2 regions of the Micromonospora sp. SH-82 genome follow, and region 1 is predicted to be linked to the other one. Evidence: riboswitches for the same ligand, from Rfam matches in the RefSeq annotation. Region 1 holds a riboswitch; the other holds the start of a gene.
What was found. Region 1 has a riboswitch for thiamine pyrophosphate ahead of WHN02_RS26225 (ECF transporter S component). Riboswitches for the same ligand answer to the same signal wherever they lie in the genome.

Region 1 (7,660 bases):
GCCACCACCCGACGCCAACTCGGCACCCCGGCGCTGACCGCCTCGGCGAAGTAGGGCGCCACCAGCAGGCTCGGCAGGTCCGGCTGGTCGTCGTAGGCCTGCTTGATCCGGTCCAGGAAGCGGGCCCGGATGATGCAGCCGCCCCGCCAGATGGTGGCGGTGCTGCCCAGGTCGATGTTCCAGTCGTACTCGGTGCTCCCGGCCCGGATGTGGTCGAAGCCCTGCGCGTACGCGACGATCTTCGAGGCGAGCAGGGCCCGCCGGACGTCCTCGACGAACGCGTCCCGGTCGGTGACCTGCCACGGCTCACCCGCGTCGGGGAACGCCTGCCTGGCGGCCTCCCGCTGCCCGGCGTGCCCCGACAGCGACCTGGCGAACGTCGCCTCGGCGATGCCGGTGATCGGGATGCCGAGGTCCAGGGCGCTCTGCACCGTCCACCGGCCGGTGCCCTTCTGCTCGGCCCGGTCCAGCACCACGTCGACGAAGGGCGCACCCGTGTCGGCGTCGGTGTGGGCGAGCACGTCGGCGGTGATCTCGATGAGGAAGGACTCCAGCTCACCGGTGTTCCACTCGCGGAAGATCTCCGCGATCTCCGCCGGCTTCGCGCCCAGACCGGCCCGGAGCAGGTCGTACGCCTCGGCGATGAGCTGCATGTCGGCGTACTCGATGCCGTTGTGCACCATCTTGACGAAGTGCCCGGCACCGTCCGGCCCGACATGGGCGCAGCACGGGGTGCCGTCCACCTGAGCGGCGATCTTCTCGAAGATCGGGCCCAGCTTCGCGTACGACTCGGCGGAGCCGCCGGGCATGATGCTCGGCCCGAGCAGCGCTCCCTCCTCGCCACCGGAGACGCCGGTGCCGACGAAGTGCAGCCCGTGGCCGCGCAGCGACTCCTCTCGGCGTCGGGTGTCGGCGAAGTGGGCGTTGCCCGCGTCGATGACGATGTCGCCCTCTTCGAGGAGGGGTACCAGGTCGTCGATGACCGCGTCGGTGGGGGCACCCGCCTTGACCATGATGATGACCGCGCGTGGCCGCTCCAGTGCGGCGACGAAATCGGCCAGGGACTCGGCCGGCACGAACACGCCCTCGTCGGCGTGCTCGGCCACCAGCTTGCGGGTGCGCTCCGGGGAGCGGTTGTGCACCGCCACGGTGAACCCGTTGCGGGCCAGGTTGCGGGCCAGGTTGCGGCCCATCACCGCCAGCCCGGTCACGCCGATCTGCGCCGTCGGCTGTTCAGTCATCCGTTCCGCCACCTTCCACGTCGGCCTGCTGAAGGAGACCGTATCGTGGCCGCCGCGCAGGCCGGCGGGGAGATCGACGCCGTGTCAGCAGGTGGTCGCGTCGGGCCGGGGCGGTTAATTCGGGTGCGCGGTGACGCACCGACGGGTTACGGTCCACCCATGCGTATCTGACGCCCTGTTGTCGAGCCTGGCCCGCCGCCGTTGCCGTGGGCCTGTGTTCCCGGGCGTCCGCACCCCTTCACCGCCGTCTGTCGACGTCGCGGACCGGGTCCGGCCCGGGGCACCCGTTCCCCGCTCGCTGCGACCGTCCCGGTTCCTCCCGGACGGTCCCCCGCAGAAGGAGGCGCCCCTTGGCTGCCAAGCGCAAACCGAAGAAGTCGCGTACCCCGTCGCCGAACCCGTCACGGACCGTGGTGACGCCACCGGACCAGACCGGGCCGACGGTGGCCCCGACGACGGTGCCGGCCCTGCCGGTGTCGTCGACCCCGTCGGCCCCGACAGGGCCGGTGCTGCCGGTGTCGTCGGCTCCGTCCGTCCCGACCCCGCCGACCGCCGGACCGCCGGTGCGGGGTGCGTCGGGTGGCCGGGCCGGCGGGCGCGGTCGACAGGCCGCACAGAACCGCCGCTACGCCTTCCGGCGCAGCTGATCGGCGGGGGCGGCCGACGGTGTCGCCCCTCTCGGCGGTGTCGGCGGGCCGACGGTTCCCGGACGGGGACCGGGGTCGGTGCCGACACCGCCGGGGGTCAGCCGATCAGGGGGCGGAAGGTGCCCAGGGCGACGCTGACCGTGATCGCCCCACCGGCCAGCGCCGCAGCCCCGAGGACCAGGAGGGTGTCGGCGGTGGTGAACCGTTGCCGCCGGGCGACGGTACGCGGGGTGTCGGCGTCGAAGCCCCGGGCGTCCATCGCCACCGCCAGTCGGGTGCCCCGCCGGATCGCGCCGACGAGCAGGGTGAACGCGGTCGAGGCGAACAACCGGACCTTGGCCACCGGGTTACGTCCCGCGTCGACCCCACGGGCCCGGCGGGCCATGCTGATCATCTGCCACTCCTGCGTCAGCAGCGGCACCAGCCGAAACGCCGCCAGGGCCCCGATGGCGAACCGGGCGGGGGCCTTCGCGTTCTGGACCAGCGCGTCGGCCAGGTCGGTCGGGTCGGTGGTGGCGAAGACGATCACCCCGGGCAGCGCCACCGCGAACATCCGCAACACCAGTCCGAGGGCGGTGACCAGCACCCCCGAGGTGACCAGGACCGGACCCAGCTCGACAAGCGGTGGCCCGGACCGGTCGGCGGCGAAGAGCACCAACGTGACGAGGACGCCCACCGCGCCGATCAGCAGCGGCCACGCCCGTCGGGCCAGCACCCGGTACCGGACCCCGAACAGCGGCAGCACCGCCAGCTCGACGGCGATGGCGACGGCGGGGGCGACCGGGTCGAGGGTGGCGATCAGCACGATCGAGAAGACGAGCGCCGCCGCCAGCTTCGCCACCGGGTTGCGTCGGGCCAGCGGCGCCCCCGGTGCGGCCACCGGCTCAACCTGGAGCATCGACACCTCCGGCGTCCGCGACGTCGTCGGCGCGCCGCAGGGTGACGGTGCGGTCGGCGAGGGCGGCGACGAAGTCCGGGTCGTGGGTGACAGTGACGATCCCGTGTCCGGCGTCGCGCAGCTCGGCGAGGAGGTCCACCAGCTCCAGCCAGGTCCGCCGGTCCTGACCGAAGGTGGGCTCGTCGCAGATCAGCAGGCGGGGGGCGGTGGCCAGCGCTGTCGCCACGCTCAACCGCCGCGCCTCCCCACCGGAGAGGGTGTACGGGTTGGCGTCGGCCAGCCGGGTCAGCCGCAGCCGGTCCAGCAGGGCGTCCACCCGGACCCGGACCTGCTCCGGTGTCCGGCCGGTACGGCGGGGACCCAGGGCCAGCTCGTCCCGGACGGTGCTGGTGACGAACTGGTGCTCCGGGTCCTGGAACACCGACCCGATCCGCCCGGCCAGGGCCGGGGCACGCCACCGGTGCGGCGGTGTCCGGGCGTCCCGCCCGGCCAGGTCGACGGCGGCTGTCACCCGGCCGGTGCCGGGGCGCAGCAGTCCGCCGAGCAGGAGCGCCAGGGTGGACTTGCCGGCCCCGTTCGGGCCGCGTACGGCGAGCGCCTCACCGGCTCGTACCGTCAGGTCGGTGGCGGCCAGCCGGGGTGGCAGGCCGAGCCCGTCGGCGGTGAGCAACGCGGCACCCGCCGGGGTGCGCGCCCGACGCGGCGGGACCGGACGGCCCGGCACCCACACCCCCTCGGCGGCGAGGGCGTCGCCGTGCGCGGCGAAGACCGCCTCCGGCGTCCCGTCGGCCCGGACCCCACCCCCCGCTTCGAGGACCACCACCCGGTCGACGAGGCGCAGTGCCTCCGCGACCCGGTGCTCCACCAGGACGAGGGTGGTCTCCTCGTCCAGCGCGGTGTGGACCGCGTCGCGGACCAGTTCCGCCCCGGTCGGGTCGAGGTTCGCCGTCGGTTCGTCGAGGAGCAGGAGTTCGGGGCGCAGGGCGAGCGCCCCGGCCAGGGCCAGGCGTTGCTGCTCGCCGCCGGAGAGCGCCGCGGTGGGCCGGTCCCGGTGGTACGGGAAGCCGACCCGACGCAGCGCGGCGTCGACCCGGGGCCAGATCCGGTCGGCCGGCACCCCCCGGTTCTCCAGCCCGAACGCGACGTCGTCGCCGCTGCGGGCCATCACCAGTTGGGTCTGCGGATCCTGGAAGACGATGCCGACCCGCTCCCGGTCCTTGCGGGGGTCGATCCCGTCGATCTCGACGGTGCCCTCCTGCTCACCGGAGTCGTCCGGCAGCAGCCCGGCCAACGCCGCCAGGAGGGTGGACTTGCCCGCCCCGGACGGACCCAGCAGCAGGACCCGCTCGCCGCGCTCCACCCGCAGGTCCACCCCGCGTACCGCCCACCGCCTGCGCCCCGCGTGCCGCCACCCGAAGCCGCGTACCTGCACCATGCTCACGCGCCGGCTTCCTCCCGCTCGTCGACATCGGGCCGACCGGTCGGCCCGTCGACGGTGGGGCTGACCGGCCGGCGGTGGGGTCAGACCAGGGTACGGTCGCGGCCGGCCGGGAACCGGTCGAGCACACCGGTCCCGGCGAGGGCCCGGGTCAGGTAGTGCCCGCCGACCCCGGCGATCAGGGCGGCGCTGACAACGGTCAGGGCGGCGTACGGCAGACGGTAGCTGACCAGCGCGTACTCGACGTTCCAGGTGAAGAAGTCGAACAGGGCCGCACTGAGCCCGGTCAGCGCCCCGGCCAGCACCGCCACCGGCAGCCGGAAGGAGCGGTACCGGAACGCGGCGAACGCCAACTCGGCACCGAGTCCCTGGATCAGCCCCTGCACGATGGTGATCCCGCCCCACTCGGAACCGAGCAGCGCGGAGACCGTCGCGGCGACCGCCTCGCAGAACAGGGCGGCTCCGGGCTTGCGGATGACCAGCCCACCGAGGACGGCGGGCACCAGCCAGACGCCGTACATGATGGCCTGGCTCGCCGGGGCGGCGGCGAAGGCCGGGTCGACGGCCCGCCAGAGCAGGCCCCAGGCCCAGAAGATCACCCCGAAGGAGACGGCGATCACGGCGGCGACCACGATGTCGATCGTCCGCCAGCGGTTGTTGTCGGTGTGGCTCACGTGGATGCTCCCAGTTCCGGACACGAACCAGGAGAAGACGCACGCCGCGTCCGGGTCACCGGACGGCGACGCGGCTGAAGGTCGACCGAGCTCCCTGCGCTGGAATTACCCAGATCAGGTTCGAGGGTCTGCGGGTGGTGACCCGCACTCTCAGCGCTGTGCGCTCCCCTGTCGGAGTTGAAGTTGTCTCGTGACGCTAACACTGCGGAGTTTGGCCCGGCAAAGTGATCTTTTCGCTGCTCGTGACGGCGTTCACCATGCGGGTTGCCGACGTCGTCCACACCCCCGGCGTGGCCGTATCGACGCGACCCGTTGCGGAGAAGTACGCTCGGCCCGCCGTCGCCGTCGCCCGAGGCGGTCCGGTGGAGACCGGGGCGTCGACGAGGGCGCGCGTCGTGGGTGGAGGGACTGCTGATGAACGACGGCGACCCGACCACTGCCGACCGACCGGCCACCACTGTCGAGCGCCCGGCCGACGGTGAGCGGGCGACCACCACGGCCGAGGGGGCGGATCCGCCCGCAGGTCGACCGGATCCGTCGGGGACGCCGCCGGGTGGCTCCCCGGGCGGTGACGGGGGGCGACGCCTCCTCGGTGACCGGATCGGCTCCGTCGAGGTGCTCGCGGCCCTGCTGATCCTCCTGGTCTTCTTCCGGGACCCGATCGCCGGGGTGCTGTCGGACCCCCGGCTCCAGACCTGGACCACCGTCTTCGTCTCGATCATGGTCCAGGCGGCGCCGTTCCTGGTCTTCGGGGTGGTGCTCTCGGCGGTGATCGCGGTCTTCGTGCCCCGCTCGTTCTGGGCGCGGGCACTGCCCCGGCGACCCGGTCTCGCCGTACCGGTGGCGAGTGCTGCCGGATTCGTCCTCCCGGGGTGCGAGTGCGGGTCGGTGCCGGTCGCCGGTTCGCTGATCCGTCGTGGGGTCACCCCGGCCGCCGCCCTTGCCTTCCTGCTGGCCGCCCCGGCGATCAACCCGATCGTGCTGACCGCCACGGCGGTCGCCTTCCCGGGGAACCCCGAGATGGTCGTCGCCCGGGGACTGGCCAGCCTGGTCGTCGCCGTGATCATGGGGTGGCTCTGGCTGCGGCTGGGGCGGGCCGACTGGATCAAGCTGCCGCACCGGCCCGACCTGGACGGACTCTCCCGGGGCGCGGCCTTCTGGTCGGCCGTCCGACACGACGTCATGCACGCCGGTGGCTTCCTGGTGCTCGGGGCGATGGCGGCGGCCAGCATCAACGTCCTGGTCCCGGAGCGGTGGTTGCAGACCCTCGCCGACGACCCGGTCCTGTCGGTGATCGCCCTGGCCCTGCTCGCCGTCCTGCTCTCCCTCTGCTCGGAGGCGGACGCCTTCGTGGCGGCGTCGCTGTCCCAGTTCTCCCTCACGTCCCGGCTGGTGTTCCTGGTGGTGGGTCCGATGGTCGACCTCAAGCTCGTCGCGATGCAGTCCGGGGTCTTCGGCCGCCGGTTCGCCTACCGTTTCGCCCCGGCGACCTTCGTGGTGGCGGTGACGGTGGCCGTGGCCACCGGGGCGGTGCTGCTGTGAACCGGCAGGCCCAGGCGGTCATCCTGCTCCTGTTCGGCGGGGCGGTGGTCCGGGCCGGGGTCACCGACCTGCACCTGCGCTATGTGAAGGCGGGGCTGCAACCGTTCCTCGTCGCCGCCGGGCTCGCGCTGGTCGCCGCCGCCGTGATGACCCTCTGGTACGAACTGCGCCCCCTCCTGCCCCGACGGGTGTCCACCCCGGCCCGCAGCGCCACAGTGGTCTCCGCCGACGAACCGGCCCCCGCCGGCCACGGCCACACCCACCACGAGCCCCGGGTCGGCTGGCTGCTCCTGTTGCCGGTGCTCGGCCTGCTCCTCGTCGCTCCGCCGCCCCTGGGGTCGTACTCGGTCAGCCGGGCGGGCACCACGATCTCCGCCGACGGGCTCTCCGACTACCCGACCCTCCCGCCCGGCGACCCGGTGCGGATCACCGTCCTCGACTACGCCTCCCGGGCGCTGTTCGAGGCGGGGGAGTCCATCGGCGACCGGCGGGTCCAGTTGACCGGCTTCGTGGTCACCGGCCCCGACGGGCAGCCGATCCTGGCCCGGATGGTGCTCTCCTGCTGCGCCGCCGACGGACGTCCGGTGAAGCTGGGACTGACCGGTCAGGTACCCGCCGGGCTCCCCGACGACACCTGGGTGGAGGTGGTCGGCAGGTACACCGACCGGATCGGGCGGGACCCGGTCAACGACGCGGAGATCCCGTTCGTCGACGTGGAGACCTGGCGGGAGGTGCCGGCCCCGAAGCAGCCGTACGAGTAGGGCCGTTCTGGTGGGGTATTTTGCGATCATGCTGGTCGAAGCGCGAGATCTCACCTTCGAAGTCCGTACCGGCGGGCCCACCGACGGCGTACCGGTGCTCCTGCTGCACGGCTTCCCCCAGCACGGTGGGGAGTTCGACGAGGTCGTCCCGGCCCTGCACGCGGCCGGGCTGCGCACGTACGCGCCGGACCAGCGGGGGTACTCGCCGCAGGCCCGGCCGACCGAGGTGGCCGACTACCGGATCGGCGAGTGCGTCGCCGACGCGGTCGCCCTCCTCGACGCCCTCGACGCGCCGACCGCCCACGTCGTCGGTCACGACTGGGGTGCCCTGGTCGCCTGGCGTCTGGCCGCCGGGCACGCCGACCGGGTGCGGACCCTCACCGCCGTCTCGGTGCCGCACCCGACAGCCATGGCGTACGCCATGCGTGCGGACCCCGAGCAGAAGGACCGGTCGGCGTA
Region 2 (7,660 bases), 610 kb from region 1:
TTCGCACTCGGGGTGGTTGACGTTGAGCGGGAGCACCGCCCGACCGGCGGCGATCTCGTCGCGCACCAGTTCCGGCGTCACCTGCTCCCGGATCGCCACGAACTCCATCTCCGGGGTCACCACCCCGGCGCGGGCGTACGCGAGCTGGGTCGGTCGCCGACCGTCCACGCCCACCAGCGGGGTGCCCCCGCCCCGGACCGGGGCCACGTCCCCCCGTTCGGCGATCCACGGTCCGCGCAGCGGCGGCAGCCCCACCTCCGGGTCGGAGCCCGGCCCCGACGTGTCGTACAACCGCACGGGCGGGTTGTCGCCGGTCAACTCCACCTCGGCGAAGGGCACCCGGACGTCCGGCCGGGATCCCTCGACGTAGACCTTGCGGCGTGTGTGCATGACAGCCTCCCTGTGCTTCACGCGGGGCGGGACGCCCCTGCGGTCCCCTGACCCGGGGCGCAGGCCCAGCCGAAGTGGTCCAACGGACCGGCTCCCGCGCCCAGCTTCCAGTCCCGCCCGCCGGTCAGCGCACGGGCGACGTACTCCTTGGCGGTCGCCACCGCCACCGCCACCGGGTCCCCGGCGGCCAACCGGACGGCCACCGCCGCCGAGAACGAGCAGCCGGTCCCGTGGTTGTTGACGGTGTCCACCCTCGGACCCCGCAGCAGCGTGGTGCCCCCGGCCCCGACCAGGACGTCGACGGACTCCCCGTCGGCGTCCACGTCACCGCCGGTCACCACCACGTGCGCCGGTCCGCCGGCGGCCAGCGCCTCGGCGGCGGCGACCATCTCCTCCACAGTGGTCACCGGGCCACCGGTGAGGGCTGCGGCCTCCGCACAGTTCGGTGTCGCCACCTGCGCGTACGGTAGGAGCCGCTCGACCGCCGCCGTCACCCCGAGGGTGTGCCCGCTGGTGGCCACCAGCACCGGGTCCACCACCAGATGCGGCAGCCGCCCCGAGCGGGCCGCGTCGGCGATGGCGTCGGCGACGGCCGGGGTGCCCAGGACGCCGGTCTTCACCGCCCGGACGGTGAAGTCGGTCAGGACGCTGTCGAGCTGCTCGGTGACTGTCTGCGGGGGCAACGGGAGGACCCCGTCGACGCCCCTGGTGTTCTGGGCGGTGACCGCGGTGAGGACACTCGTGCCGTACGCGCCGAGGGCGGCGAAGGTCTTGAGGTCGGCTTGGATTCCGGCGCCGCCACCGGAGTCCGAGCCGGCGATGGTGAGTACGGTCCTGGGCGTCACGGCGTTCCCCTCCTGGGCGTGCTGGTGAGCTGGTTCGGCTGATCGCCGACGGCCGAGCCGACGCCTGCAGCGACGTCGGTCAAGGCGGCCTCGGCGGAGGCGGCGTCGGTCACGGCGGCGTCGGTCACGGCGGCAGCGGTCAAGGCGGCAGCGGTGGGGACGCCTGCGGCGGCGGCGGTGAAGGCTGCGGTGAAGGCTGCGGTGAGGGTGACGGCCGTCTCGGCCGGGTCCCCGGCCCGCATGATCGCGCCGAGGACTGCGACACCGGCGGCACCCGCCGCGACGGCTGCGGACACCCGGGCTGGGGTGGTCACCCCGCCGAGGGCCAGGACCGGAACGGGACTGCGTCCGATCAACCGGGCCAGCCCGTCGGGGTGCAGGGGTGGACCGTGGCCGGGTTTGGTCTCGGTGGGCCAGACCGGGGAGAGGGTGACGTAGTCCTCAGTGGTCAGTCGGGCCAGCTCGGCGGCGTCGTGGCAGGAGCGCCCGACCAGGCCGACGGTCGGCGGCGGGTACGGCCCCCGGGCCGACAGGTGCACGGCGTCCCCGTCGAGCGGGTCCGGCCCGGCCACGATCAGCGTGCCGTCCACCTCGGCGAGGATCGCGCGCAGCTCGACGGCGAGGGCGGCGCGTTCGGCCCGGGGAAGGTCCCGCTCCCGCAGGACCACCCACCGCACTCCCCCGGCCACCGCCCCGGCGACCACCCGTTCCACCCCTCTCGGGGCGTCGGCCCGACCGGTGAGCACCACCACCCCGGAGGGCGTCGGGGAGGGTTCCGGCCCGGCCGGGGGCCGCCTCCTGCCGGATTCTCCGGTCGGCCGCTCCCGCCCGGATGGTGGTGTGGCACGAGACGCGGGGTCGGCCGTCACAGGTCGGGTCGCCCCTCGTCCGGGGTGGAGGCGAGGGCGTGGAACCGGCGGGGGATCCGACCGGCGACGTGGGCCAGCCGACCGGCCTCGGTCGCGTACCGCATCGCGGTGGCCATCGCCACTGGATCCACCGCCCGGGTGACGGCGCTGGCCAGCAACACCGCGTCGCAGCCGAGTTCCATCGCCAGGGCCGCGTCGGAGGCGGTGCCGATCCCGGCGTCCAGGATCACCGGTACGTCGACGCTCTGCCGGATCAGCCGGATGTGGTGCGGGTTGCCCACGCCCAGCCCCGACCCGATCGGCGAACCGGCAGGCATCACCGCAGCGCAGCCGACGTCGGCGAGCCGACGGGCGAGAATCGGATCGTCACTGGTGTACGGCAGGACGGTGAAGCCCTCGGCGACCAGTTCCTCGGCGGCGCGCAGCAGCTCCACCCCGTCGGGCAGCAGCGTACGCTCGTCGCCGATCACCTCCAGCTTGATCCAGTCGGTGTCGAAGGCGTCCCGGGCCAGGTGGGCCACCTTGACCGCCTCGGCGGCGGTGTAGCAGCCGGCCGTGTTGGGCAGCAGGCGTACGCCGCACCGGTCGAGCAGGTCGAGCAGCCCACCGGAGGTGCCGGGGGCGGTGTCCACCCGACGCAGTGCCAGCGTGACCAGTCCGGTGCCGGAGGCGCGGATCGCCTGCTCCAGGACGTGCAGGTTGGCCGCCCCACCGGTGCCGAGGATGAGCCGGGAGTCGAAGGTCCGCCCGCCGAGGACGAGCCCGTCGGTGGTGGTCACCGCGTTCACCCGCCCTGTGCCGCGCTGAGGACCTCGACCCGGTCCCCCGGGTGCAGGACCTCGTCCGGCCACCCCGTACGCGGCACCACCTCGCCGTTGACCGCCACGGCCAGTCCCCGCTGCTCCGCGGTGACCACGCGGACCAGGTCGGCCACGCTCAGCCCCTCGGTCACCGTCCGGGCCACCCCGTTCACAGTCACTTCCACCTGTCCTCCTCGATCGACTGGCCGCCGGTGTCGAACCGGTCGGCGGCGAAGGGGGCGAGCCGGGGGTCGGGCACGCCGGTGGTCACCAGGTCGGCGATCAGGTCTGCGGTGACCGGGGTGAGGGCGATCCCGTGCCTGTGGTGTCCGGTGGCGACCAGGACGTCCGGCCGACCGGGGAGCGTCCCCAGGACCGGGGCGTTGTCGGGCGTACCGGGGCGCAGCCCGGCGACCGTCTCCACCAGGTCGTACTCGGCCAGCTCGGGCACCAGGTCGACGGCGGCGCGCAGGAGTCGCAGGACGGCGCCGGCGGTGACGGTGGTGTCGGACCGTTCCTCGACGGTCGCCCCGACGACCACCTCTCCGTCGGCGCGGGGGACCAGGTAGACCGGTTCCCCGTCGGCGTGTCCCCTGATGACGTGGCGCAGCCCCGGCGGGCCGCCGTCGGGGGCCCGGAGTCGGAGGATCTGCCCCTTGACCGGCCGGATCGGGAGCCCGGTCAGTGCGGCGGCCCCGCACCCGGCGGCGACCACAGTGGTCCGGGCGGTCACCTCGGCCAGGTCGGCGACCCGGGTTCCGACGAGTCGGGCGCCGGCCCGGCGGGCGGCGGTCCGCAGCGCGGCGACCAACAGGCGCGGGTCGACCTGGTGGTCGGTGGCGGCCAGCGCACCACCGCGCAGCCGCAGGGCCAGCGCCGGTTCGCGTTCGCGCAGCTGCGAGGGGCGCAGCGGGGTGATCGGCAGCCCCAGCCCCGCCTGGTACGTCCAGAGTCGTCGCGCCTCGGCCAGGTCGTCGCCGGTCAGTCCGACCACGAGGGTGCCCTCGGTGCGGTATCCGAAGTCGGTGTCGGCGGCCTCGGTCAGCTCGGCGGCGAAGGCCGGCCACCGGGCCGCCGAGTCGGCCAGCAGCCCGGTCAACTCGCCCTCGCCGAAGTGCGCCTCGACGACCGGGGAGAGCATCCCGGCCGCGACGTGCGAGGCTCCGCTGCCGGGGGTGGGATCGTGCACTGTGACCCGGAGCCCGCGTCGGGCGCAGCGCCAGGCCACCGCCAGCCCGATCACCCCCGCCCCGATCACCGCCACCTCGGGTGCACCGACGGATCCGTCGACCTCGGATGCACCGACGGGACCGTCGACCTCGCCCGTCGACGGGGCGGAGGCCGTTCCTAACACGTCAGTTCCCGCAGGAACTCGGCGGTGGTCCGGCCCGGGTCGGCGGCGTCGGAGAGCGCCCCCACCACCGCCACCCCGTACGCTCCGGCGGCGCGCAGCGCCGGGACTGTCGCCACCGTCACCCCGCCGATCGCGATGACCGGTACGTCGACGGCGTCGGCGACGGCGCGTACCCCGGCGGGGCCGATCGGGTCGGGCAGACCGTCCTTGGTGGTGGTTCGGTGGCACGGGCCGACGCCCAGGTAGTCGGCCCCGGCGGCGACGGCGGCCCGGGCGGCGACGGGTTCCCGGGCGGTGGCGCCGAGCACCCCGTCCGGGCCGAGGACCCGGCGGGCGGCGGGGACGGGCAGGTCGTCGGCGCCGACGTGCCCACCGGCCGCACCGACCGCCAGGGCGACGTGCAGTCGATCGTTGACCAGGCAGGTGGCCCGGTACGGGGTGCAGAGCCCGAGGACCCGGGCGGCCAGGTCGTACGCCTCGCGGTCGGTGGCCTCGTCGGCGACCCGGACCTGGACGACGAGTTCGCTGTCGGCGACGGCCAGCGCGGCACGGACCACGGCGAGCGGATCCCGCCCGGGGCGGGTGTCGGTGACCAGATGCAATCGTCCCAGGGACGGCACGGCAACGCTCCTCCCTGCGCCGGCATTACCCGGATCAGGTTCGACGGTCGGGGGCTCCTAGCCCCCCTCTCAGCCCGGTGTACCGGGCTCCCGTGGGTTGGTTGGGTGCCACCGTACGACGGATCGGCGGATCCGCCAAGGGGGTGTCGACCGGGCCGTGCCGCAGCTCACCCGGGGCCGGTCGGGTGACCGGGCGCGTTCCGGTCGGGTTTGGCGGGAGTCGGGGCTATTGCGGAATGGCGTTACACAACCGTGACCGGACTGCATCTTGTCGGACATAGATACATCCGAATTAATTTGTTTATCGATTCGTCAGAATGACCGTCCGGGCGTCGGCGCCTCCTGGTCGTCAGTGCTGTCGGGTCGGATCGGAGCGGTCTTCGGCGGGCCGCTCCGACACCCGTCGTCCCGCACGGACAGAGGAGACCTTGGTGTCCCGATTCCGCCGCATCAGATCGCCACGGGGTCCCCTCCCCGCGGCCCTGCTCGCGCTCACCCTCACCACCACCATGCTCATGGGTGTGCCCGCCCAGGCCGCCCCGACCGTCGCACCCGCAGCCGCGCAGGCCGCCCCGGCACCGGCGCCACCCGCCCCGGCGGCGGACGAGGTCGAGCCGTACTCCGTGCTGGTCTTCTCCAAGACCGCCGGGTTCCGGCACGGTTCCATTCCGGCCGGCATCGCCGCCATCCAACGACTCGGCGCCGAACACGGGTTCACAGTCGACACCACCGAGGACGGCGGCGCGTTCACCGACGCCAACCTGGCCCGCTACCAGGCGGTCGTCTGGCTCTCCACCACCGGGGACGTCCTCGACGCCGGTCAGCAGGCGGCGTTCGAGCGCTACATCCAGGCCGGTGGCGGCTACGCCGGTGTGCACGCCGCCTCGGACACCGAGTACAGCTGGGAGTGGTACGGCAAGCTGGTCGGCGCGTACTTCGCCAGCCACCCGGCCAACCAGACCGCGACGATCAAGGTCGAGGACCACGCGCACGAGTCGACGGCACACCTGCCGGAGCGCTGGACCCGGTACGACGAGTGGTACAACTTCCGGTCCAACCCGCGCTCCCAGGTCCACGTCCTGTCCAGCCTGGACGAGAGCACCTACTCCCCCGGCAGCGGCGCGATGGGACACGACCACCCGATCGCCTGGTGCCAGGAGTACGACGGCGGCCGGGCCTGGTACACCGGCGGCGGCCACACCGACGAGTCCTTCGCCGAACCGGAGTTCCTGCAACACCTGCTGGGCGGCATCCAGACCGCCGCCGGAGTGGTCGACTCCGACTGTGCCGCCTCGAAGACCGACAGCTTCGAGAAGGTGACGCTCGACGACGACACCAGCAACCCGATGGAGTTGGACGTCGCCGCCGACGGCCGGGTCTTCTACATCGAGCGTGACGGCCGGGTCCAGATCGTCAAGCCGGACACCGGCACCACGGTCACCGCCGCCGACCTGGACGTCTTCACCGGAAACGAGGACGGCCTGATCGGCATCCGCCTCGACCCGGACTTCGCCACGAACAACTGGGTGTACCTCTACTACGCGCCCAACGGGGGCGGCCCCCGCAACCTGCTGTCCCGGTTCACCGTCACCGGCGACACCATCGACACCGCCAGCGAGAAGGTCGTCCTGGAGGTCACCACCCAGCGCAACACCTGCTGCCACGCGGGCGGGACGATGACGTTCGACTCGGCCGGCAACCTCTACCTGGCCACCGGGGACAACACCAACCCCTTCGAGTCCAGCGCGTTCACCCCGATCGACGAGCGACCGGGACGCCAGGACTACGACGCCCAGCGGTCCTCCGGGAACACCAACGACCTGCGCGGGAAGGTCCTCCGGATCCACCCGGAGGACGACGGGACGTACACGGTTCCGGAGGGCAACCTCTTCCCGGCCGGCACCGAGAGGACCCGCCCCGAGATCTACGCGATGGGCTTCCGCAACCCGTTCCGGATCGGTGTCGACCTCCGTACCGACGTGCTCTACGTCGCCGACTACGGGCCGGACGCCGGTGCGGCCAACCCCGACCGGGGACCCGAGGGTCTGGTCGAGTGGAACATCGTCGACCGGCCCGGCAACTACGGCTGGCCGTACTGCCACGGGGCCAACCAGGCGTACAACGACTACCAGTTCCCCTCCGGCCCGAGCGGGGCGAAGTTCGACTGCGCCGCCCCGGTGAACGACTCCCCCAACAACACCGGCCTGACCACCCTGCCGGCGGCCATCCCGGCCACCGTCGACTACGGCTACGCTCCCAACCCGCGCTTCCCCGAGATCGGCGGCGGCGGGGCCCCGATGGGCGGCCCGGTCTACCGGTACGACGCCGACAACCAGTCGACCCGCAAGTGGCCCGCGTACTACGACGGCAAGGCCCTCCTCGGCGAGTGGAACCAGTCGAAGATGTACACCATGCAGGTCACCGAGGACGGGAAGTCCCTGGTCGACATCAACCAGCTGCTCACCGGGATGACCTTCATCCGGCCGATGGACTTCGAGTTCGGGCCGGACGGCGCGCTGTACCTGATCGAGTGGGGCAGCGGGTTCGGCGGCAACAACGACAACTCGGGGGTCTACCGGATCGACTACGTCGCCGGTGACCGGGCCCCCATCGCGCAGGCCGAGGCGGACCCGACCTCCGGGCCGTCACCGCTGACCGTCACCTTCTCCAGCGCCGGTTCCCGGGACCCCGACGGCGGGTCGCTGACGTACGCCTGGACCTTCGGCGACGGCGAGTCCTCCACGGCGGCGAACCCCACCCACACGTACGACGCTGCGGGCAA

Region 2: it holds a riboswitch for thiamine pyrophosphate, as region 1 does, so the genes downstream of both, thiE (thiamine phosphate synthase) here and WHN02_RS26225 (ECF transporter S component) in region 1, are expected to answer to the same signal.

Annotation. Positions count from the first base shown of each region.
Region 1 is NZ_CP148049.1:5,972,475-5,980,134, reverse strand. Features, by position in the region: gene gndA (NADP-dependent phosphogluconate dehydrogenase) at 1-1,241, opposite strand, end outside; gene WHN02_RS26240 (hypothetical protein) at 1,592-1,888, shown strand; gene WHN02_RS26235 (energy-coupling factor transporter transmembrane component T family protein) at 1,986-2,786, opposite strand; gene WHN02_RS26230 (ABC transporter ATP-binding protein) at 2,773-4,227, opposite strand; gene WHN02_RS26225 (ECF transporter S component) at 4,308-4,898, opposite strand; TPP riboswitch at 4,972-5,078, opposite strand; gene WHN02_RS26220 (permease) at 5,313-6,440, shown strand; gene WHN02_RS26215 (TIGR03943 family putative permease subunit) at 6,437-7,201, shown strand; gene WHN02_RS26210 (alpha/beta fold hydrolase) at 7,230-7,660, shown strand, end outside.
Region 2 is NZ_CP148049.1:338,224-345,883, forward strand. Features, by position in the region: gene thiC (phosphomethylpyrimidine synthase ThiC) at 1-390, opposite strand, end outside; gene thiD (bifunctional hydroxymethylpyrimidine kinase/phosphomethylpyrimidine kinase) at 408-1,235, opposite strand; partial or broken gene WHN02_RS01465 (thiamine phosphate synthase) at 1,394-1,984, opposite strand; gene WHN02_RS01470 (thiazole synthase) at 2,101-2,883, opposite strand; gene thiS (sulfur carrier protein ThiS) at 2,889-3,089, opposite strand; gene thiO (glycine oxidase ThiO) at 3,080-4,168, opposite strand; gene thiE (thiamine phosphate synthase) at 4,252-4,878, opposite strand; TPP riboswitch at 4,873-4,982, opposite strand; gene WHN02_RS01490 (ThuA domain-containing protein) at 5,310-7,660, shown strand, end outside.